One region of the Neomicrococcus lactis genome, then DNA from elsewhere that is predicted to be linked to it. Evidence: predicted binding sites of a transcription regulator. Region 1 holds the regulator's gene; each other region holds the start of a gene.
What was found. The regulator HrcA, encoded in region 1, represses chaperone genes, less so after heat shock. The targets are predictions, from matches to a motif close to TTNGCACTCGNNNNNNNCGAGTGCNAA.

Region 1 (8,041 bases):
GAACAAGATTGACCTTCCGGCAGCGCAGCCAGAGAAGTACGCGGCTGAATTGGCCAACCTCATTGGTGGAGATCCTGAGGACGTGCTCCGCGTGTCTGGTAAGACCGGCGAAGGCGTCGAGGCCTTGCTGGATCGCATCGTGGGAACGCTGCCAAGCCCTGTGGGTGACGCCAACGCGCCGGCCCGCGCCATGATTTTTGACTCCGTCTATGACACCTACCGCGGCGTGGTCACCTACGTTCGCGTGGTCGACGGCAACCTATCTCCGCGCGAGCGCATTCAGATGATGTCGACGCGTGCTACCCACGAACTCTTGGAGATCGGCGTCAGCTCGCCCGAGCCCGTCCCGACGAAGGGCTTGGGCGTTGGCGAAGTGGGCTACCTGATCACGGGCGTGAAGGACGTACGCCAGTCGAAGGTGGGCGATACCGTCACCAACTTCGCTAAGCCAGCCACGGAATCCCTCGGCGGCTACGAAGACCCGAAGCCAATGGTGTTCTCCGGCCTGTACCCGATCGACGGCTCTGACTACCCAGCACTGCGCGATGCACTGGACAAGCTCCAGCTCAACGACGCTGCGCTTGTCTACGAACCAGAAACCTCTGTGGCTCTGGGCTTCGGCTTCCGCGTTGGCTTCTTGGGCTTGCTGCACCTTGAAATCACCCGCGAACGCCTCGAGGCAGAATTCGGCTTGGACCTCATCTCCACCGCACCAAACGTGGTGTACCAGGTGAAGACCGAGGACAAGAAGATGACCACCGTGACGAACCCCAGCGAGTTCCCGTCCGGCAAGATTTTGGAAGTCCACGAACCAATGGTGGCAGCAACCATCCTTGCCCCGAACGAATTCGTGGGCGCCATCATGGAGCTGTGCCAGTCTCGTCGCGGCATCATGCGCGGCATGGACTACCTGTCTGAAGATCGCGTGGAGATCCGTTACCACTTGCCGTTGGCTGAAATCGTCTTCGACTTCTTCGACGTCTTGAAGTCCAAGACCCGCGGCTACGCCTCCCTGGACTGGAAGGCCGACGGTTCGCAGATCGCCGACCTCGTCAAGGTGGATATCTTGCTTCAGGGCGAGCAGGTGGACGCCTTCAGCGCCATCACCCACAAGGACAAAGCGTATTCCTACGGCGTCATGATGACCGGAAAGCTGCGTGAGTTGATTCCACGCCAGCAGTTCGAGGTGCCCATCCAGGCTGCCATCGGTTCCCGCATCATTGCCCGCGAATCCATCCGCGCTATCCGCAAGGACGTTCTTGCCAAGTGCTACGGCGGTGACATCTCCCGTAAGCGCAAGCTGCTCGAGAAGCAGAAGGAAGGCAAGAAGCGTATGAAGATGGTGGGCCGCGTCGAGGTTCCTCAGGAAGCCTTCATCGCAGCACTCTCTTCCAGCGACAGCTCCAAGGACAAGAAGAAGTAATAGCGAATGCCATCCATTTTGCCTGACGGGGATCCGGCTCCATCTGACGGTCGGCTCCCCGAAGGCACTGCCGCGCGCTCAGCCGGTCGCGACTTCTCGCTCTACGTGCACATCCCTTTTTGTGCGGTTCGTTGCGGCTATTGCGACTTCAACACCTACACAGCTAGCGAGTTGGGCGGCGGCGCGTCTCAAGCGACGTACGCCAACGCGGTCAGCCGTGAACTGGAGTTTGCTCAGCGTGCGCTGACAGAATCTGGTATCGAATCGCGCCATCTGTCCACGGTGTTCTTTGGTGGCGGTACGCCAACCCTCTTGCCAGCCAATGACCTCGCCAGCGTGCTGCGCACGGCCAAGGACCTGTGGGGCTTCAAGGACGGCGCAGAAATCACCACCGAGGCCAACCCTGACTCCGTAACCAAAGAGTCTCTGAAGATTCTCAAGGACGCCGGCTTCACGCGGGTTTCTTTTGGCATGCAGTCGGCCGTTCCTCACGTGCTGAAGGTGCTTGACCGCACCCATCAGCCCGAAAACGTGGGTCTCATGGTTCAGGCAGCCAAGGACCTTGGACTGGATGTCAGCGTAGACCTCATCTACGGAACGCCGGGGGAGTCGCTCGAGGACTGGAAGACCAGCCTCGAGACCGCCATTGGCTACGAGCCGGACCACATCTCGGCATACTCGCTCATTGTTGAGCCCGGAACGAAGCTAGCGGCTCAGATGCGCCGCGGCGAAGTGCCGGAAGTGGACGAAGACGATCACGCCGAAAAGTACGAACTGTCTGACCGCATGCTCGCGGCAGCTGGCTTCACTTGGTACGAAGTTTCCAACTGGGCCAAAACTGAGGACCAACGCAGCGAGCACAACCTTGCCTATTGGCGCGGCAACGATTGGTGGGGCGCAGGCCCTGGCGCGCACTCACACATTGGTGGAACGCGCTTTTGGAACGTCAAGCACCCGACTGCATATCAGGGGCGCGTTGACGCATTGGTGTCGCCTGCGGCTGCCCGGGAAATTCCGGACGAAGATGCCCAGTATCTGGAAGAACTCATGCTGAAGGTGCGCATCGCCGAAGGCTTGCCACTGTCTGCTTTGCGGGATGATGCACGACGACGCGTGGCCGGCTTGATTGCCGATCGCTTAGTTGAGCCGGGGCCTGCATTGGGTGCGTCGGGGGAGAAGCGTTTGGTCTTGACGCTCAACGGTCGCCTTCTGGCGGACCGCGTGGTCAAGATTCTTGCCGACTTCTAGTCGATCAGTCGCAGGTTGAAGCGGTAGCGGTAAGGGCGACCCTTGTTAACCTCGATGCCTGCGATGACACCGTTGATGGTCAAGAAGAGCCACAGCAGAACTGCGATGAAGGCAAAGAATCCACCGATGATGGGGATCATCGACAAGAGGTTCGCGACGATTGCCAGAAGGGTTGGTGGAAGCGTGAAGTTGAACGCTTCCTTGGACTCCTGAGCCGTGAATGGTCCACGATCGCGGAAAACATAGTGAATGATGCCGGAAGGCACACATCCCAAGATCGAGCCGAAGTGAGCAATAGTGGCCCACTGGCGATCTTCACTTGGAGTCAAGTGGCGTGGCTGTTGCGCAGACGCTTCAAAGCGGGAATTGTCCTGAGGATTCCTAGGGTTCCCACCGCCGTTGTTTGGCCCGCCGTTCACCGTTGTTGACTCCTTGAAAGTGTTTTCATGTATCAAAAATGCTCGGCAGGTGCCGATGAATTCTCGCCCATCTTAACCTGCCAGCACCGCAATAACCGCATGGCTCGCGGAAACCAGGCGCATCTTTGCCTCAATTGCCGCGGGAAAGCACGACGACACATAGCCGCCGCCTTTTGGATAAGGACATGCAGATATGTGAATATCTACAAGTGAAACTTGTTACGGCACTTCAATCTGAAGCTGAATCCAGCTGTTCGAGCCAAATGGTTCGGGCCGCCGTGGATGACTCAGCATCCGCAGATCTCGCAAACACCTTTAAGGCATTGAGCGATCCTTGCCGCGTCCGGCTCCTGTCCATCATTGCCGCCCACGAAAACCAAGAAGCCTGCGTGTGCGACTTGAACGAGTCCTTCGAGCTTTCGCAACCCACCATCAGCCGTCACTTGAAGATTCTTGCCGACGCTGGTCTAGTCACTCGCGATAAGCGTGGTGTCTGGGTCTACTACCGCGCTAACAACGACGCGCTCGTCAAGCTGGCCGACTTCCTCTGGCCAAGTCAGCCTGCCGAACCGGTATCGAACCGTCGTACAGCTGCCCCTGCAAAGTTGGCGGCAAGAGCGTGACACCTACGGGCCTTCAGCGCGTCGTCGCAGAGTTCCTCGGCACAGCCTTCCTCGTGATGGGCGTGATCGGCTCGGGCATTTATGCCTCGAAGCTATCCACTACCGATGACGGACTAGCGCTTCTCGAAAACAGCATCGCCACGGGTGCAATTCTGGTTGCCTTGATCATCGCGTTCCAAGGAATTTCTGCCAGCTTCAATCCCGTAGTGACCTTGGTGGACCGTTTCCTGGGACATCTGGACACGAAACTCATGTTTGCCCTCATGGGTGCGCAAATGGCAGGTGGAATCACCGGCACGTGGCTCACGCACACCATGTTTGAAAAGCCAGCGTTCACCATTTCCACGAATGATCGCTTCGGCGGACATCTTTGGATTTCCGAAGTCATTGCGACGATAGGGCTCTTGCTCATCATCTTCTTGACGATCAAGAGTGACAACGCGAGATATGTCTCCGTGGCCGTGGGTGGTTACATCGCTGCCGGGTATTGGTTCACGTCATCCATGAGCTTCGCCAACCCAGCCGTGACGTTCGCTCGCGTTTTCACGGACACCTACGCCGGAATCACTCCAACTTCCGCGTGGCCCTATATCGCTGCGCAGCTAGTGGGCGCCGCCCTCGCAACCGGCCTCATTGTTTTCCTCATCAAAAAGCCAACCCACTCTTCGAAGGAACTCTCATGACTGACAACTCTGCAACCGCTGAAACCGCTAACCAGGCTGACCGCCCCAGCGTCCTTTTCGTCTGCGTGCACAACGCGGGTCGCTCGCAAATGGCCGCAGGCTACTTGGAACATCTCGCCCAGGGTGCCATCGAGGTTCGTTCGGCAGGCTCTGAGCCAGCAGACAAAATCAACCCTTCTGCAGTAGAAGCCATGCTCGAAGAGGGCATCGACATCCGCGATCAGAAGCCGAAGATCCTGACCACTCAGGCCGTCAAAGACTCAGACGTGGTCATCACCATGGGCTGCGGCGATACGTGCCCCATCTTCCCGGGCAAGCGCTACGAGGACTGGAAACTGGAAGATCCAGCAGGCAAGGGCGTCGATTCCGTGCGCCCCATCCGTGACGAAATTCGCGCGCGCATCGAGACGCTGATCAGCGAACTTCTTCCCACGCGCTAGTTATCCACTTCCGTCAGGAAGTCGATAATCTCCTCGACGCGACCCAGCAGGGCGGGTTCAACGTCGGCGTAGTTGGTTACGCGCGACAGAATGCGCTGCCACGCCAGGCCCAGGTCTTCGGGCGTGGAAGCTGGCCATCCAAACGCGGTGACGATTCCGTTCTTCCAGTCTTGGCCGCGGGGGATAACTGGCCAGGCGGGAATTCCCAGAGCGCTGGGCTTGACCGCCTGCCACACGTCAACGTACGGGTGACCCACAATCAGGACATTGCCGGCCGCGCCGGGAACTTTCATGGCGCGCTCGGCGATCTTCTGCTCCTTGGTGCCCATGACCAAGTGGTCTACAAGAATTCCCAAGCGACGCTGTGGGCTGGGCGCGAAGTCGGCGATCACCGCAGCCAAATCGTCGACGCCGTGGAGCGGTTCCACCACAATGCCTTCCACGCGAAGGTCGTGGCCCCACACTTTCTCCACCAGCTCGGCGTCGTGCTTACCTTCAACCAAGATGCGGCTGGCACGTGCGGTGCGCGCTTTCAATCCCTGGACCACTACGGATCCGGAGGCAGAGCGCGCGACGGGAGGCAGCGTCGTCGTCTTCACGGGAGCAATGATGCGGACGGGTTCGCCATCCAAGAGGAAGCCGTAACCGGCCTTGAAGGAACGGGTCTTTCCGCCGCGGCCCTCCAAGTGGAGCACCAACATGCCGCCGGATTTCTCAATCCGCATAATTTCACCCACAAAGCCGGTCTCGACGTCCTCGATGACCATGCCTTGCGCGGCGGGCACTTCTCGCAATGATTTCCGAACCGGCTTTCCAATTGCTTGCGGTCCCCATGAGCTGTAGTCCACATCTCTCCTCTCCGGCCCTTGATGCTAGCAATGCCTCAAGAAGTATTAGACTTAGCACTTGATCGTGTCGAGTGCTAAAAGTATGAGCACTAGAGGGAGGTGCCGCATGGATCAGTTCAAAGCTAGCCGACGAGATACGTCCAAAACGGAACCTCGTCGCCTCGAAGTTCTCCGGGCGATCGTTGAGGATTTCGTGCAGACCCGTGAGCCAGTGGGCTCCAAGGCTCTCGTGGAACGTCATCTCTTGGACGTCTCTGCTGCCACCATTCGTAATGACATGGCGGCGCTTGAGGACGAGGGCTTCATCGTTGCACCACACACGTCGGCCGGCCGCATTCCCACGGAAAAGGGCTACCGCCATTTCGTGGACATGATTGAGGAAGTTCGCCCGCTCTCGGCGGCGGAGCGACGTGCCTTCCAGGTCATGCTCGAGGGCGCTGAGGATGTTGACGAAATCCTGGACCGCACGGTTCGCATGCTGGCTCAGATTACGCAGCAGGTTGCGGTTTTGCAGGTTCCCATAGTGAACGACGACGCTGTTCGGCATCTCGAGCTCGTTTCGTTGGGTGCCACTCAAGCATTGATCGTGCTCATTTCTTCGACCGGCAAGGTGGAGCAGCGCGTCATTGTGGCTCCAGCGAGCACCACGGACGAGTTGTTGAGCGAAGTACGCACGGCCATCCTGAGCACCATTCAGGGCAAGCCGATGATGGTCGTGGGAGCCGAGGCTCGCGTGGGCGTCACCACGTTGCCTTTCCCACTGCGAGAGCTTGGCGAGCTGGTTGCCGCCGGGCTCGAAGTCATGGCGAATCAGGGCAACAGCTCGCGCTATTTGGTAGCTGGCACTGGAAACTTGGCACGCTCTACAAGCGACTTCCAGCAGACCATCACACCGATCTTGGACACCCTTGAGGAACAAGTTGTCCTCTTGCGGTTGTTGTCAGAACTAGAACAGGACGCGCATGGAATCGCTGTGTCCATTGGACACGAGAATTCCTACGGAGGACTCTCCGAAGCTTCCCTCGTGACGTCCTCCTACGGACCCGGGCAGCTCGCGAAGCTCGGCGTCCTTGGCCCGACGCGCATGGATTACCCCGCAAGTATGGCTGCCGTGAGAGCGGTAGCCCGATACTTGTCACGAATTTTGGCCAGCTAGCACCTAGCTGAATCGCTAGAAAGGAAACTGCCACCACATGGCAACCCACTACGAGGTATTGGGCGTCTCCCAGGACGCCACCGCGGAAGAAATCAAGAAGGCGTACCGCAAGCTCGCCCGTAAGCTCCACCCGGACATCAACCCGGGCGCTGAGGCTGCTGAAGAGTTCAAGCTCGTCACGCGCGCGTATGAAGTGCTCTCCGATCCGGATAAGCGCAACATCTACGATCAGACGGGTAACGAGAACGGCACGTCCCAAGGCTTCGGCGGCGGCGCTGGTGACTTCGGTTTCGGCGATATCTTTGAGCAGTTCTTCGGTGCTGCATCCGGCGCCGGTCAGGGTCCCATCCCACGCACCAGCCGTGGACGCGATGCACTCATCACGGCAACCATCGAGCTCAAGGACGCCGTGCAGGGCACGGTTTACCCCTTGGACATCGAAACCGCCGTCACCTGCCCGGTCTGCGATGGCTCGTGCTGTGAAGCCGGCACGCAGCCGGAAACCTGCACCATTTGCCGCGGCCGCGGTCAGGTTCAGCGCCCGGTTCGTTCCTTCTTGGGACAGATGATGACCCTCGAAACCTGCTCCGCTTGCCGCGGACACGGCACCATCATTCCTAGCCCGTGCCGCGAGTGCCAGGGCCAGGGCCGCATCCGTGAGCGCGTCACCAAGCAGCTCAAGATTCCAGCAGGCGTCAGCACGGGCACGCGTATCCGCTTGGACAGCCAAGGCGAAGTCGGCCCCGGCGGCGGACCAGCCGGTGACCTCTACGTGGAAATCGACGTCAAGCGCCACGCCGTCTTCGAGCGCGAAGGAAACGACCTTCACGCCGAAGTCACGTTGCCAATGACCGCTGCTTCGCTCGGAACCACCGTCAAGTTGGACACCTTCGATGGCTCGAAGGACGTCACCGTGGATCCAGGTACGCAGACGGGGCACACGGTCCGCTTGCCAGATCTTGGTGTGCCTCGTTTGCGTGGCTCGGGACGCGGAAACATCGTGGTTCACATCAACGTCGAGACTCCTACCAAACTCGACGACGAACAGCGCGAGCTCCTCGAAAAGCTCGCCGCACTGCGCGGCGAAGAGTTCGCTGAGGGCCGCGTGGAACAGCGCGGTGGCTTTTTCTCCCGCATCAAGGATCACCTGAACTCTCGCTAGAGCCTTCTCAAGAGAAGAGAATCATGAGCAACCAGGCAT
Region 2 (8,041 bases), 690 kb from region 1:
ATTGGGGTCATCTTCTCGTAGACCTTGGTGGTCATGAATTCGTTGCGCGGCACAAAGCGGGTGTCGCGGTTGGTGATGATGCCCAGAAGCTTCTTGTTCTCGTCCACTACTGGAAGACCGGACACGCGGTACTGAGCGCAGAGGTTGTCCAGATCCTCGAGCGTGGCATCCGGTGCAATGGTGACCGGATCCGTGATCATGCCGGATTCGGAACGCTTGACGCGGTCCACTTCGCTGGCCTGATCAGCAATAGAAAGGTTGCGGTGGATGATGCCGATGCCGCCCTGGCGTGCCAAAGCGATGGCCATCGGTGATTCGGTGACCGTGTCCATAGCCGCGGAAACAATGGGGATGTTCAGCTCAATACGCTTGGTGAGCTTGGTCCGAGTGTCCGCGTCGGATGGAATAACATCCGTGGGGCCAGGGAGAAGGAGTACGTCGTCGTACGTCAAACCTTCAAAAGCGAACGGGTTGAATTCGGTCACGTCCGTGCCTTTCGTGCATGAGGGATGCTTTCATCCTAGAACGCTATTTCGTCACGAACGATTCCTACGGTCACATGTGGGAAGGATCATGTGACATTGACCTTCGTTGGTTCTTGGTTGGCTCGCAAAAAGTTTGAGGTGGCACATCCGTCAGGATGCACCACCTCAAACTCTATGAATTTCTAGATCAAGCCCTCGAGAAGGGCCGTAGATCACGCCACGTTATTAGTGGTTGTGACCTGCATGATCATCTTCGCTTTCTTCTGGCTTCTCCACCACAAGGGTTTCCGTGGTCAGCACGAGCGCTGCGATGGACGCAGCGTTGCGAAGTGCCGAATGGGTGACCTTGACTGGGTCGATAACGCCAGCGGCCAAGAGATCCTCGAACACACCGGTCTTCGCGTTGAAGCCGTTGTTCACTGGAAGCTCGGCAACCTTTGCTGCAATGACGGAGCCGTCGTGGCCAGCGTTGATGGCGATCCAGCGAAGTGGCTGCACCAAAGCGCGGCGGACAATTCCAACAGCGGTAGCTGCATCGCCGGTCAGAGCCTTGACGGACTCGTCCTCGTCGAGAGCGGACAGAGCGTCAACCAATGCGGTTCCGCCACCAGCCACGATGCCCTCTTCGAGAGCTGCACGGGTTGCAGAAACAGCGTCTTCAATGCGGTGCTTGCGCTCTTTGAGTTCAACCTCAGTAGCAGCACCTACCTTGATGACGCCAACGCCGCCGGCGAGCTTCGCGAGGCGCTCCTGCAGCTTCTCACGATCCCAATCGGAATCCGTGCGGGTAACTTCAGCCTTGATCTGGGAAACGCGATCCTTGATGTCCTCATCAGATCCGCCACCGTCAACAATGGTGGTGTTGTCCTTGGTGATGGTGATGCGGCGAGCCGTACCCAACACCTCGAGTCCCACCTGATCCAGCTTGAGGCCAAGATCAGGGGAAACCACCTGAGCGCCCGTGAGGATCGCGATGTCCTGCATCATGGCCTTGCGGCGGTCGCCAAAGCCTGGAGCCTTGACGGCAACAGCGTTCAGGGTGCCACGGATCTTGTTGACAACGAGCGTGGACAAAGCCTCGCCCTCAACGTCCTCAGCAATGATGAAGAGCGGCTTCTTTTCCTGAAGAACCTTCTCCAACAGTGGCAAGAATTCTGCAACCGTGGAGATCTTGCCGGAGTTGATGAGAACGTAAGCGTCCTCAAGAACAGCTTCCTGGCGCTCTGGGTCCGTCACGAAGTTCGGGGACAAGTAGCCCTTGTCGAACTGCATGCCTTCCGTGATCACCAATTCGGTGTTCGTGGTGTTGGACTCTTCGATGGTGATGACACCCTCGGTGCCCACCTTGCCGAAGGCCTCAGCCAGGAGTTCGCCGATTTCGTCAGACTGTGCGGAGATCGCTGCCACGTTGGCAACCTGCTGGCCCTCAACGGGACGAGCGTTGTCCTGCAAACGCTGAGCAACAGCTTCAACTGCAACCTCGATGCCGTGCTTGAGCTGGCCCGGAGCGGCGCCTGCGGCAACGTTGCGCAAGCCTTCCTTCACGAGAGCCTGAGCAAGAACGGTTGCCGTGGTGGTTCCGTCGCCGGCCACGTCGTTGGTCTTGGTAGCAACTTCCTTGGCAAGCTGAGCACCCAAGTTCTCGTACGGGTCTTCAAGCTCGATCTCGCGAGCAATGGTCACACCATCGTTCGTGATGGTGGGAGCGCCCCAGCTCTTGGACAGCACTACATTGCGGCCACGTGGGCCGAGCGTCACCTTGACGGTGTCAGCCAAACGGTCAACACCGGCTTCGAGTGCTTTGCGAGCGGCGTCATTGAACACCAACTGCTTTGCCATGTGTATCTTCTTCCTTCAGTAAACGTGGCAAGAGCCCCGGCAGATCGCCAGGGCTCCATGCTCAAAAACTACTTGACGACGATTGCAAGAACGTCGCGAGCGGAGAGCACCAAGTACTCCTGGCCGCCAACCTTGACTTCGGTTCCGCCGTACTTGGAGTAGATCACAACGTCGCCTTCAGCAACGTCTACAGGAACGCGGTTTCCGTTGTCATCAACGCGGCCCGGTCCAACGGCTACAACCTTGCCCTCTTGTGGCTTTTCCTTCGCGGTGTCAGGAATGACAAGACCGGAAGCGGTGGTCTGCTCAGCTTCGAGCGGCTGAACAACAATACGATCCTCGAGAGGCTTGATAGAGACCGACATTCGGTTCTCTCCTTTGCATGAGTTACCAATGGTGTCTTGGGGCCTCAAGGGCTACCAACCGTCGTCGCGGTGCCAGTTGGCAAGTACCTCAGGCTTTAGCACCCGACGTGTTCGAGTGCTAACTATGACTCTAGGAAATGAATTAGCACTCGGTCAAGGCGAGTGCCAATGAATGAGATCGGCTGCCAGTGAAGTCTAGGCTGGATGTATGTCCATTTCAGATGCCGATCTCGTCGCCGCGGTCCTCACGCCCGAAGGCTTCGCGCTCCTCGAATCCACCGATCCTGACTCCGCAAACACCGAGGATCAAGGCATCGCGCTCAATCTTGCCCTCCGCAAGGCGGGGCATTCGCCTGAGGTGAGCTCCGGCGTCGTACACCAAATTCGCTTGCGGCACCTAGCGAAAGCCAAGCTCGGTGGGTTCGCTGAGCGCATGATTTTTACCCGCGGCGGGCTGGAGCAGGCAACGCGCCTGCAAGTGGCCGCGCACCATGCCGATCGATTCCGCGCCGCCGGGTTACGCCAGATTGCGGACCTTGGGTGCGGGCTGGGAACGGACGCCATGGCGCTGGCCGCGCTGGGGATGAATGTGACGGCGGTGGAATTGGATGAGACGACGGCGGCTGCCGCAACCATCAACCTCATGCCGTTCGAGAACGCGCGCGTGGAAATGGGCGACGCGACAGAGTTTGATCTCGCAGGTTTTGATGGCGTCTGGCTGGATCCGGCGCGGCGCACGCAGGCCGGCGGAAACACGCAGCGCATCTTCGATCCCGAAGCTTTCAGCCCTCCCCTGTCTTTCGTGGAGCGTCTCGCGGACGCCGGTCTGCCCGTGGGCGTGAAACTCGGCCCCGGGATTCCGCACGGATCCGTGCCCGCGAATTGCGAGGCCCAATGGGTCAGCGTGGACGGCGACGTCACGGAAGTTGCGCTGTGGTTCGGTGCGCTTCGACGTCCGGACGTGCGGCGCTCGGCTTTGGTCCTGAACGAGGACGGAGTCCACGAGCTTCACGCTGCAAGTGATTTCTCGGATTCCTCGAGTGTTGGCACGCCGGTCTCCCCCGATGATATTTCCGGGTACATCTACGAACCCGATGGTGCTGTGATCCGAGCGGGACTCGTGGTTGACGTGGCCGAATCCGTGGGTGGTTCGTTGCTCGATCCTCACATCGCGTACTTCATGGCGCCGTCCCTGGTCTCGACGCCGTATGCCCGTGCGTACCGCGTGGTGGCCGTGCGGCCGTATCACGTGAAGTCGCTACGGTCCTGGGTGAAGGCGTCCGGAATCGGCGTGCTGGACATCAAAAAGCGCGGCCTCGATGTGTCTCCCGAGGAGCTACGCAAGGTGCTTCTTGCCGGGACTGGCTCGAAGAAGAACAAGAAGAAGGCCACGCTCATCTTGACCCGTGTGGGCGATGAGCGCGTGGCGATCGAGGTGGAGCCGGCTTCGTAGCTGCGCCTCGCCGGAACCCGGCGTTCTCTTCGTCCCCCGGAGGCTCTGCGAGTCCTCTGTGAGTCAGCGAGTCCCCGCGAGTCCCCCCCTGAGTCCCCCTTGAGTCCCCGCGAGTTCCCTGAGTCCTCCGCGTGAGGCCACTTCACGACAACCCGGGCCACCATCCAACGCCCACCACCCACATGTGAGGCCACTTCACGACAACCCGGGCCACCATCCAACGCCCACCACCCACATGTGAGGCCACTTCACGACAACCCGGGCCATGCGCGGCCACTTTGCTACAACTTTTTCGAGTTTCCTTGTGGAAATCCGTCCTCACAAGGGCATCAGGTTGCGTCAAACCGACCTCGCACTAGTCTCTTAGCGCCGAGATCACACCGGTTTCGCACGCTCTTCCCCACTCAGCTCCAAAATTTCCTTGAGACACTATGTCATTTAGACCAAAGGATTGACACACTTTACCTACGGGTGATGAAACACCCCGAGTATCAAACACAAGGAGTGCGAATGATTCGCTCATCTCCGGCTGAATCGCTACGTGTCACACGACTATCGTTCGACGCACCAGCATGAGCATCTCCAAGACTTTTGCGGGACTCGCCTCGACATCTCTCGCGATAACTTTTGCGCTCGTGGGTTGTACCGCGTCTTCATCCACCGGCTCATCACCTTCGGCATCATCTGGCGCCTCAACACCATCGATTGTGGTCACGGGATCGTCAAGCAGCAGCTCGGCTTCAAAGTCAGCCACAGCCACCGCCAGAGCGATGCCGTCGGTTGCTCCGCAAGCAGTTGCCAGCGTGACCATGATCGACGATGCCGTCACGTCCACTGCTGGAAACATTTCCAAAGACAAGACCTATGTGGTCCATGCCCAGTGCGAAGGGTCCGGCACTATGAGCTACGAATTGTTGGTCGACAGCAAGTTTGTCTCCGGAGGCAGTTGGGAGTGCAGCTCAGACATCGTCAATTCCGGAGTCGATTCCACTTCGGGCAAGGCTCAATTGCGGCTCACTGATCCCACTTCTGGCAATCAATCATGGGCAGTTATCTACTTGAGTTCAGAAGAGTAGCCACTCGCAGACGAGTTAACGGTGGGTGTCGGGACCAGCACCGCAACTGCTGTTCGTGTCCAGTCTCTATCTGCACGCGCGTCGATGTGAGGCCACTTCACGACAACCCACCCCATGCGCGGCCACTTTGCCACAACTTTTTCGAGTTTCCTTGTAGAAATCCGTCCTCACATACGTGCGCAGGACTCCAGAAACCGAACGCCCCACGCCAGTTATCCACAGTTCCATGATCTCCCAGGACGACCCCCCGAGATTCCGCAACGCTAGTTGCATGCCACAAAGAACGCCGCTTCCGCCGGAATTAAATACAAGAGGATTTACGGCCAAAGACCTCGAGTCGATGGGCCTCCCCATAGGCCGCATCCGCGCGAGAGACATCGCAAAGTCCCCGGTCAGCCTCATCTACACAACGAGTGGACAAGAGCTGGACGCCCTCGAATCAGTGAGGGTTCTAGCGCGCAGGTTCCCGGAGGTCTGGATGAGCCACCATTCCGCGGCTCGGCTCCACGGACTTTATCTACCGTCTCGGTTGCTGAAGGACGAAAGACTCCATGTGTCCCTTCCAATGAAAAGTGGCCGCATTCGTAGAGCCGGTGTCGCTGGTCACCGGTCCCGCCATCAGAAGAGAATCATCACGTTTCAGGGCGTTCGAGTTTCATCACCCGTGCGGACCGTCTTGGAAATGACGCCGTACCTGAACGAAGACGAGCTCGTGATCCTTGGCGATCAGCTGGTGCGAATTCCTCGGGCGAGATTCGAACGGCGCACGGAACCGTTCATTTCCCTCGAAGCGTGGTCTCTACTTGCCAGCTCTCAGAAATTCATCAAGAAGGCTGCGCTCCTCACATCAATAGCGCAGGTTCGAGTTGGATCTGATTCACCGTGGGAAACCCGGCTCCGGCTCGCAATCGTTCGAGCAGGCCTCCCCGAACCCGAACTTCAAGTCATGGCAGATCCAGATAACCCGTATTCCCCGAGCGCGGATTTGGGGTATCGCCCCTTCCGGATCGCGGTTCATTACGACGGCGCCACTCACTACGATCCCGACACTTACGCTCGAGATCAGCGGCGAGACGGCACGTTCGAGTCATTGAGTTGGCGAAACATCAAGTGCAGCGCGAACGATGCGCGAAACGGTTTTCGAGAGGTCATCCCTCAGATCATCTCCGCGTTCTATTTCTAGGCCACGAGGCTTGGGCTTCGAGTGCCAGCTGATGTCCGCAAGCGTGCGCTAGATCTAGGACTTACAGCCGCCTAGACGCTCGACGATTCTGTCATTTGACCTCGTTTCCCCTCGACTCCCCTGTCACTCAACGCCCTTAACCCTCGACGACGCCGCCCGGAGTCCCGAACAGCTCCTATGCGAGAACGGTTTGCGACAACTTTTTGCCGATTCGTCGTCGAATTTCGTCCCCGCATAGGGTGCGTTGTCGCGAAGTGGCCTCACATTGGAGGCGTGTTGTAGCGAAGTGGCCTCACATTGGAGGCGTGTTGTAGCGAAGTGGCCTCACACTTGGGCATGTTGTCGTGAAAAGGCCTTGCATCGAGGGAGGTGGAGGCGTCTAGGACCCGCAACTCGTTCCAATGGGCTGATCGCCCACCTTGACGGGGAGCTTGCCCTTGGCTTCGGACTTGCCGGTGAGCACGTCAACGAGCGCCTCGAACGCACCCGTGGTGCGGCCATAGAGAGCCACCTTGGACGCCGCCTGCGAGCGCGAAAGGCCGTAAGGGGCGTCGAGTGCCACCACTACGTCCGCGTTAGCCGTCACGTTTCCGTTCCCCAAGAAAGCCACGGAGATTCCGCCACCAACGCTGAGGCCAGCGGCCTTTGCGGCTCGGGTCAAACGAGCGCGGTCACGAGCGTCGCCGCCAGTGATACTGATGCTCTTACCCACCAAGGGGCCGCTGCACTTTGAGCCAAAAGCGGTGATGGCAGCAGCTGAGATGGCGCGGCTCTCCGTTTCAGGATCGACGTCCGAAGCCTCGGCGGACTTCTCTTGCTGCATCATCTGCATTGCCACTACGCGAGCGGCGGCCTCATCCAAGCGTGATTCCTTCAAGGAACCCTCCTTCACGGCGGCAACGATCGCCTTATGAGCAGCCGTCACATTTGGCGGCATGACCAGGAGGTCAGCCCCAGCCCCTAGCGCCGCCACGGATTCCTGGCCGGTCGAGTAATTCTCCGTAATCGCGCCCATGTTCAAGGCATCAGTCACCACCACACCTTCAAACCCGAGCTTTCGCAGCTCCGCATAGGACGCGGCGGACAAGGACGAGGGAACGCCTGGATCCAGTTCGGTGACGGCAATGTGTCCCATCATGATCATCGGGACGCCCGCATCAATGGATTCCTTGAACGGCACCCAGTCCCGCGCCTCCAGCTCAGGAACGGAAGCAGACTGAACCGGCAGTCCCACATGGGAATCCGTGGTCACAGACCCGTGGCCCGGGAAATGCTTCAACGATGGCATGACTCCGGCAGAGACAGCACCCTTCCACGCAGCCACCACGTTCGGCGCCACGAGAGAAGCATCGGAACCCATGGACCGCGCGCCAATCACAGGATCGGTGGGCCCGATGGTCACATCCGCGTCAGGGGCAAAATTCATGGTGAATCCCAGATCGGCCAGGTCCTGGTTCAGCGCATGATGAGACTTTTCGGTCAACGAAGGATCGTTTGCGGCGCCGTAAGTCATCCCGGTGGGCCACTCGGTCAGCGGAGCCTGGACGCGAGCTACCAGCCCGCCCTCTTGATCCACCGCAACAATTCCGGGCCACGAGCGTTCGCCGGACAGCGCAGATCCCAGCTTCTTGGTCGCAGAC
Region 3 (8,041 bases), 790 kb from region 1:
ACGAGTTTGCCCAAGATGCTGGGTTGCCTCATCGCGCCTTTGACCGCGACCACTACGACGTCCCTTTGGCTCGCTACGACGATCTTGTCGCTCGTGGGGCCGAGACAGTCTCGGCGACTGACCTTGTACGCCGACTCGTCCGCAGCGGGCTGCGGGTTCCGGCTCGTCAGCGTCCAGAACGTCTGGATTCAGTCTTGTTGCGCCGGTGGAATCAGTTAGCGCCAGGTCATGAAGCCACCGGCGAGGCCCTCGTAGCCCGCTGGTCTCAAATGGACCGCCATTACCACTCGGGCACTCACTTGCTCGCAGTCTTGAATTCGCTCGAGCTGCTCAGAGTTGAAGGCGAAGAGCAAGGGCCATATCCGCAGGCCCTCGACTTCGCTGCCTGGTACCACGACGCCATCTACACCGGGACTCCGGGCCGCGATGAGGATGAGTCTGCGCAGCTTGCCGTCACCGATCTGACAAGCATGGGAGTAGATCAAGCAATCATTGATGAGACTGCTCGAATCATTTTGCTGACCACGACGCATGCGCCAGAGTCGACTGACGCGGCTGGCAAGATTTTCATGGACGCTGATCTCGAAGTGTTGGCTCGGCCAGAAGAAGACTACCGTCGCTATACCGCCGGTGTCCGCGAAGAATACCGGCATGTACCGGAAGATCTCTTCCGCGAAGGTCGCGCCAAAATCCTCCAGCAACTCTTGGACAAGCCCACGCTCTTCGAAACGGCCACGGGCAAGCGGCTTTGGGAAGACAAAGCTCGAGAGAATCTGCGCCGAGAACTAACTGAACTTCGAGCTTAGTGGTGATACTCCCGCCAAAGTCCCGCTTATTTCAGAGGCATCACATAGAAAAAGACCTAGCCGTAATGATGACGACTAGGTCTTTTTCGTATTAGCTACATGCGATGCCGCGTTGCGGAAACATCAGTTGGGACTAGAAGCCGCCCATGCCGCCCATTTCGTCTCCACCTGGCATAGCTGGTGCAGACTTCTCAGGCTTGTCAGCAACAACAGCCTCGGTGGTCAAGAAGAGACCAGCGATGGATGCTGCGTTCTGGAGTGCCGAGCGGGTTACCTTCACTGGGTCGTTGACGCCAGCTGCAAGAAGGTCAACGTACTCACCGGTTGCAGCGTTCAAGCCGTGGCCAGCAGGAAGACCCTTGACCTTGTCGGCAACAACGCCTGGCTCGAGGCCAGCGTTGAATGCGATCTGCTTGAGCGGAGCTTCGATTGCAACCTTGACGATGTTTGCGCCGGTTGCCTCGTCACCTTCGAGGTTGAGCTTTGCGAAAGCCTTTTCGCCAGCCTGAATGAGGGCTACGCCGCCACCGGCAACGATGCCTTCTTCAACAGCAGCCTTTGCGTTGCGGACAGCATCCTCAATGCGGTGCTTGCGTTCCTTGAGCTCAACTTCGGTGGCTGCGCCAGCCTTGATGACAGCTACGCCGCCAGCAAGCTTGGCGAGACGCTCCTGAAGCTTCTCACGGTCGTAATCGGAATCGGAGTTCTCGATCTCGGCACGGATCTGGTTGACACGGCCTGCAATCTCCTCAGCGGAGCCTGCGCCTTCAACGATCGTGGTCTCGTCCTTGGTGACAACAACCTTGCGAGCGGTACCGAGGAGATCCAAGGTAGCGTTCTCGAGCTTGAGGCCAACCTCTTCAGAGATGACCTGGCCGCCCGTGAGGATTGCGATGTCAGCAAGCATGGCCTTGCGGCGGTCGCCGAAGCCTGGAGCCTTGACGGCCACAGACTTGAAGAGGCCACGGATCTTGTTGACCACGAGGGTTGCAAGAGCTTCGCCTTCGATGTCTTCAGCGATGATCAGCAATGGCTTGCCGGACTGCATGACCTTCTCGAGAACTGCAACGAGATCCTTCACGTTGGAGATCTTCGAGTTCACGATCAAGATGTACGGATCTTCAAGAACCGTTTCCTGGCGCTCTGCGTCGGTGACGAAGTAAGCGGAGATGTAGCCCTTGTCGAAGCGCATACCCTCGGTGAGTTCGAGGTCAAGGCCGAAGGTGTTGGACTCTTCAACCGTGATGACGCCTTCCTTGCCCACCTTGTCGAGGGCCTCAGCGATGAGCTCGCCGATCTGGGAGTCGCCAGCGGAGATCGATGCCGTAGCAGCGATTTCTTCCTTAGTTTCAATTTCCTTAGCGGAATCAAGCAGTTCAGCCGTAACAGCTTCAACGGCCTTTTCGATGCCGCGCTTTAGGGACAGTGGGTCGGCGCCGGCAGCAACGTTGCGCAGGCCTTCCTTCACGAGTGCCTGAGCAAGAACGGTAGCGGTGGTGGTGCCGTCGCCAGCGACGTCGTCCGTCTTCTTGGCAACTTCCTTGACCAGCTCTGCACCGATCTTCTCGTATGGATCGTCGAGTTCGATTTCCTTAGCGATGGAAACGCCGTCATTCGTGATGGTGGGAGCGCCCCACTTCTTCTCAAGAACAACATTGCGGCCGCGTGGGCCAAGCGTTACCTTGACAGCGTCTGCGAGCTGGTTCAAACCACGCTCGAGGCCGCGACGTGCTTCCTCGTCAAATGCAATGATCTTTGCCATAACGGCTGGGGTCCTTTCGGGACAGTCATGCGGGGGTGGACAACCAGATGCCCGCGACGGACGGTTGAGCTACTTCGGCATAAGGTACCGAAGGAACCACAACCTCATCTAGAAGTCCGGTATTCATATACGAACGACCACCATGATGTGTCGAACCGACACTTACTTAGCAGTCGCACCCTATGAGTGCTAACTCCATGTTGGCACTCTCAGCCATCGAGTGCAAACTCTGTGGAGGCAGAAGAACCCAAATAAATCCGTGAGCGAACAACACCATCAAAAATTGTCGGGCACTCAGCCGGAACTAGCTCTTTTTGCTGGGCTCTGCCGGCTTCTTGTCACCGCTTCCTACGCTATCGCTAGCAGGCGGCTCAGTGGACGGCTGGGACGTTGGAGCCGTCGTAGGGGCAGGCTTCGTTGTCGGACCAGGTTTCGTGGTTGGAGCCGGCTTCGGGGTTGGAGCCGGCTTCGTCGTTGGCGCCGGTTTGGTGGTTGGTGCTGGCTTGGTCGTAGCCGGCGCAGAAGTAGTTGGTGCCTTCGACGTAGTCGGAGCTGCAGACGTAGTCGGGGCCTTGGTAGTGCGTGGCTTTTGCGAGGTGCGTGGAGCCTGCGTAGTACGCGGACGCACTGAGGTGCGAGGTGCGTAGCTAGTCCGCGGAGCAACATAAGTGCTCGACGCAGAGCTAGAAGATGAGGAACTGGAAGATGCAGAGGAAGACGTGGCAGTCCAGGTGGAGGTGTACGGATCCGAAGACGCGGACATCGAGCCCAAGACAGATGGGGAGGCTACCGGCGCAGGATCCGCAGAGTTGTTCTTGAAGAATTGCGGAACTACGAAGAACGCCAAGACACCGATGACTAGGGCAGCCGTTCCAGCAAGCAAGATCGGCAAAAGTCCCTTGCGGCTTGGTGCGTCCTCAACGTAGAAGTACTCGTAGGAGTCTGAGTACTGAGGATCATCCACAGACAAATCTGCTGAATAAGCTGAGGCGCCTGAAGCACCAGCGGCTGCGCCACCTGCAGCAATAGGCGCGCCAAAGCCCCGGTGCGCGCCAGCGCTACCGGTTCCTTCTGGAATCTTGTCGAACTCGTCCTGAGGGTAATTCACGTCCGCTTCTCCAATATCTTGTGTTGCAGCGGGCGCGGGCGGAACCTAAGCGCCAGAAAGATGTCGCTGCTGCAAACGCGTTGAATGACGCGAGCTCCGCAAACGGCGAAGTCGCTTCACCAACATTGGATCGAACGCAAGCGCCGCATCCGTGTCAATTAACGCGTTTAGACTCTGATAATAGTGTGTTGCGGAAAGATCGAACAGCTGACGAATGGCTTCTTCCTTCGCTCCCGCGAACTTCCACCACTGGCGTTCGAATGTGAGGATGCGCTGGTCACGTTCAGAAAGTGACGACGATTCGTCGAATTCAAAGTCTGGCTGTGATGCCGCTGACGTTACTGAACTCACGCTTTTTCCTTCCCTTTTCGGCCTAATCACTCATTCTAAGCCTGAATTACATCCTTGTCATTCGTCGCGGTTTTTCGGCGCTAGATTGGAGACATGAGCGCTTCCCTCAGCACCCTCGGCGGCTTCGACATTTCGCGCGTCCACTCTGATTGGCTTCCGCTACTGTCCAGCCTGGAACCGCAGCTTGCGGATATTCACTCCAGGATTTCTCGCCAGTACGACGACGCAGCTCACCTTCCGCAAGCCGCAGCCAGTGAGGTGACGGCCCCTTATTTACCTGCTGCGGATCGGGTCTTTGCCGCACTGGCCACGTCCCCCTCGGATGTTCGCGCGATCATTTTGGGACAAGATCCCTACCCCACTCCTGGACATGCGATTGGGTTGGCGTTCGCCACCGATCGGCACGTGAAGCCGCTTCCGCGAAGCCTCAACAACATCTATCAAGAACTGCGTGACGATCTGGGGATCGAGCCGGCAGAGCACGGCGACCTGTCCGCGTGGGCGGATCAGGGTGTGCTGTTGCTCAACCGCGTCCTCACCGTGGCCCCGGGTGCGGCCGCGTCACACCACGGCATGGGTTGGGAGCAAGTGTCGAGTGCGATCGTGACAGAAATCGTGGCTCTCAAGAATCCACTGGTCGGTATCTTGTGGGGCAAGCCTGCTCAGACGCTCGCTCCCCTCTTCGGCGATGTGCCACTCATTGAAAGTGCACACCCTTCGCCGTTATCTGCTCGACGTGGGTTCTTTGGGTCGAAGCCGTTCAGCCGCACCAACGAGATGCTCATAGCCCAAGGCGCATCGCCAATCGACTGGCAGTTGCCAGATCTGGCCGAGAATGACAGGGCCGAAGGAATGCTCTTCTAACGGCGGCGAATACGGCGACGTTCGTTGCGGGACCAACCGCGCGTGAACGGACGAGCAAGGGTGTCGCCGAGCACCACACCAGCGGCCACAGCCATGATGATCATCATGGCGTTGAACATGCCAGCCAGACCTGTAACGAGCTCCGACGTGTTCATGGCGATGACATACATCGAGCGGAAAATCATCAGACCGGGAAGCAAGAACACGATCGCCGGAACAGCGATGACCAGCTGTGGAGCGCTCGATCGCATGGCAAACAAACGGGCAGCAAAGCCAATCACCACAGCGGCAACGGCGGGGGTGAGTCGCTCCCCCGCCCCAATCCACTGGCTACCCGAGTAAGCCAAGAAGCCCAGCATCGCGATGCCTGCAGTTGGCAAAAGCAGTCGAATAGCGGACTGCTCAACCGCCGTGATGGCAGCCGTTGCCATGCCCACCGTAAGCAACATGGCCCACCACGGGTAGCTAATGCTGGACACTTGGGCAACGTCCAAGCTCGGAACGCCCGCGAGTGAACCCAGGACGAGCGCCGCCACAATGCCCGCGACAATAGCCGCATACGTGATCATGGCCGAGAAAGCACGGCCTGCGGCGGTCACCGGGAAGCCGTTGATGGCGTCTTGGACAGACGAGACAATGCGCGCGCTCGGCAAGAGCAACATGATTCCACCGGCCACAACGATCGCCGGCGAGATGAGCACATCAAGTGCCCACAACACCATGGCAATTGCGGTCGCGGCGAATGCGCTGGCCGCCGTGGCGAAGAACTCTGGGATACGCCACTTGGCGCCCAGCTTGCCGATCTCCATCACGATGATCGAGGAGACGAAAGCTACAAGCGATCCGGTTGGCGATCCGCCGATGTAAAGAACGAAGAGCCCTGCAAAGATGGCGCCGGCCGCACTCACAATCCATTTCGGAAATTGCTTGGGCCGGCGAGTGATGTCACGAAGACGCTCAACCGCTTCAGCCTGGCTCACGCCATCTTGCACGATGTCAGTCACGAGCTGATGCACCAAGGCAAGGCCTGCATAGTTGTTGGTCCACGAACGCACCACGCGCAGCAAACTCAAGGATGCGGCGTTCGGCGGCGCGTAGTTCACGTGGATGGACTGGTAGGTGATGTCAACGTCCACGTTGCGCAGACCAAAGGATGCCATAACGGCGATCATGCTGGTCTCGACTTCCAAAGCGCCAGCGCCGTAGCGGAACATCTGTTCGCCCAAGTCCAACACGAATTCGATGGTGTTAACGGCAAGGATGTCCTGCGGAACGGTACGGACCCGCGGGTTGGCGTAGGGGCTGCCGACGAGTCGGTCAACAATCGAGAACGCCTCGGTGGGCGCCTGCTCGGTGACCCACATACGCTTCCACGCACCGCGCGCGTTGGCGCTTGCACGAGCGGCACTTTCTTTAGGGTCCCGCCTGTCTGAAGCGGCGGCGTCGTACTCTCTACGAGAAGAAGTGCCCAATTTTCGGCGCGCTTCCGCGCGAGCCAAAGCGGCCTCTTGGATGGCGCGCAGTTCCTCATCGCTCGACAGCTCTGATTCGCTGGTCAATCCGACTCCTACGTTTTTATAGCACACCGCAACAAGCGGCCCAGTCATCTACTTTACCGGCGGGAATAGATCCCGAGCTAACGAAGTTATTCTATTCAAACGCATACAAGCACCGAAAGTGAAGGAAGACCGTGGCTCACGCACTGAACGGACAACTGGAGATCGGCGCCGAGACTTTCGGCGACGTCACGATCGACGAAAATGGCAACCTCGAATCGCACGCACAGGTGCTGCGCAACGTCATCGACGAAGGCGTCTTGGCTGATCAAGTGGGCCTTGACTTCTTCGGAGTCGGTGAACACCACCGCGATGACATGGCCGTTTCAGCACCGGAAATCGTGCTGGCAGGTATCGCCACGCGCACCGAAAACATCCGCCTGGGAACGGCTGTGACTGTTTTGAGCTCGGATGATCCCGTGCGCCTCTACGAGCGCTTCGCGACCCTCGACGCCATTTCCAACGGCCGCGCTGAGATCATCGCTGGCCGCGGATCCTTCATCGAGTCATTCCCGCTCTTCGGCTACAACCTCCAGGACTATGAAGTGCTGTTCGAGGAGAAGCTGGATCTGCTCGCGAAGCTCGTCAAGGGTGAGCCCGTCACGTGGGCCGGCGAAACGCGCTCGGCACTGAAGAACCAAGTGGTCTACCCGACCGTTGAAAACGCGCCGATCAAGACTTGGGTGGGCGTGGGCGGAAGCCCGCAGTCCGTGGTGCGCGCGGCTCGTCACCAGCTGCCGTTGACGCTCGCAATCATCGGCGGCAACCCGCTGGCCTTCGAGGGGCTCGCGAATCTGTACCGCCGTTCGTTGCAGGAATTCGGCCACGAACAGTTGCCTATCTCCGCGCACTTGCACGGTCTGGTCACTGATTCCGACGACGAAGCCTTCGACATCATCTGGCCGCACTACCGCCTCTACCGCTCACGCATTGGTGCAGAGCGTGGCTGGCCGGAAGCGTCCCAGATGGAGCTGCGCGCCGCTCTCGCGGATAACGGCCACATGCTCGCCGGTTCGCCGGAGACCGTGGCCCGGAAGATGACTCGCGTCGCGAAGGGACTTGGACTGTCCCGCATCGACGTGAAGTACAGCCAGGGCACGCTCCCCCACGCAACACTCATGAAGAGCATTGAACTGCTGGGAACCAAGGTGAAGCCGCTGGTCCTCGACATGATGTCGGAGGGCTAAGCGCTCTTCGCATGACCCTGCGATAGTCGCAATTGCACGTCCCATTAGCCGCGCGCTGAGTGAAACACACCGAACACACTCCGTGGTTTCGCTCGGCCGCGGCTGTTTGAGAGGTCTGAACGGCGGGCTGATTCATGCGGTATGGCTTCCTCGCGATCCGCTGATGAAGGTCGAGTCTGCACCTAAATTGTTCGTAGCTCGGAAACGCAAAATGGCGCCCAGATGGACGCCATCATGTTGAGAATGAAGTTGTGTGGTTCTTACTGGACTCGAACCAGCGACCTCTCACGTGTGAAGCGAGCGCTCTAACCAACTGAGCTAAAGAACCTCAGTGCTATTTAGGTTTCCCGATTTCAGCACCTGAATAGATTACGCATATTGCATGCTGGCTCCAAATTGAGGTCAGC

Region 2: groES (co-chaperone GroES) is a predicted target of HrcA. The motif match lies at 2,832-2,858, and genes of this name have one in related genera.
Region 3: groL (chaperonin GroEL) is a predicted target of HrcA. The motif match lies at 2,735-2,761, and genes of this name have one in related genera.

What each region holds. Positions count from the first base shown of each region.
Region 1 covers NZ_JACHBL010000001.1:868,414-876,454, forward strand. The annotation lists gene lepA (translation elongation factor 4) at 1-1,423, shown strand, start outside; gene hemW (radical SAM family heme chaperone HemW) at 1,430-2,671, shown strand; gene BKA12_RS04000 (DUF4870 domain-containing protein) at 2,668-3,090, opposite strand; gene BKA12_RS04005 (ArsR/SmtB family transcription factor) at 3,300-3,713, shown strand; gene BKA12_RS04010 (aquaporin) at 3,710-4,396, shown strand; gene BKA12_RS04015 (arsenate reductase ArsC) at 4,393-4,836, shown strand; gene BKA12_RS04020 (DUF3097 family protein) at 4,833-5,684, opposite strand; gene hrcA (heat-inducible transcriptional repressor HrcA) at 5,791-6,840, shown strand; gene dnaJ (molecular chaperone DnaJ) at 6,878-8,002, shown strand; gene BKA12_RS04035 (16S rRNA (uracil(1498)-N(3))-methyltransferase) at 8,026-8,041, shown strand, end outside.
Region 2 covers NZ_JACHBL010000001.1:177,571-185,611, reverse strand. The annotation lists gene guaB (IMP dehydrogenase) at 1-485, opposite strand, end outside; gene groL (chaperonin GroEL) at 711-2,324, opposite strand; gene groES (co-chaperone GroES) at 2,393-2,689, opposite strand; gene BKA12_RS00945 (class I SAM-dependent methyltransferase) at 2,898-4,142, shown strand; gene BKA12_RS00940 (hypothetical protein) at 4,687-4,989, opposite strand; gene BKA12_RS00935 (PDDEXK family nuclease) at 5,883-6,401, shown strand; gene BKA12_RS00930 (glycoside hydrolase family 3 protein) at 6,781-8,041, opposite strand, start outside.
Region 3 covers NZ_JACHBL010000001.1:1,654,022-1,662,062, forward strand. The annotation lists gene BKA12_RS07495 (DUF4031 domain-containing protein) at 1-806, shown strand, start outside; gene groL (chaperonin GroEL) at 940-2,568, opposite strand; gene BKA12_RS07505 (hypothetical protein) at 2,873-3,676, opposite strand; gene BKA12_RS07510 (DUF3263 domain-containing protein) at 3,722-4,027, opposite strand; gene BKA12_RS07515 (uracil-DNA glycosylase) at 4,121-4,891, shown strand; gene BKA12_RS07520 (threonine/serine exporter family protein) at 4,888-6,450, opposite strand; gene BKA12_RS07525 (LLM class flavin-dependent oxidoreductase) at 6,594-7,634, shown strand; tRNA gene BKA12_RS07530 (tRNA-Val) at 7,889-7,962, opposite strand; gene BKA12_RS07535 (NAD(P)-binding domain-containing protein) at 8,037-8,041, opposite strand, start outside.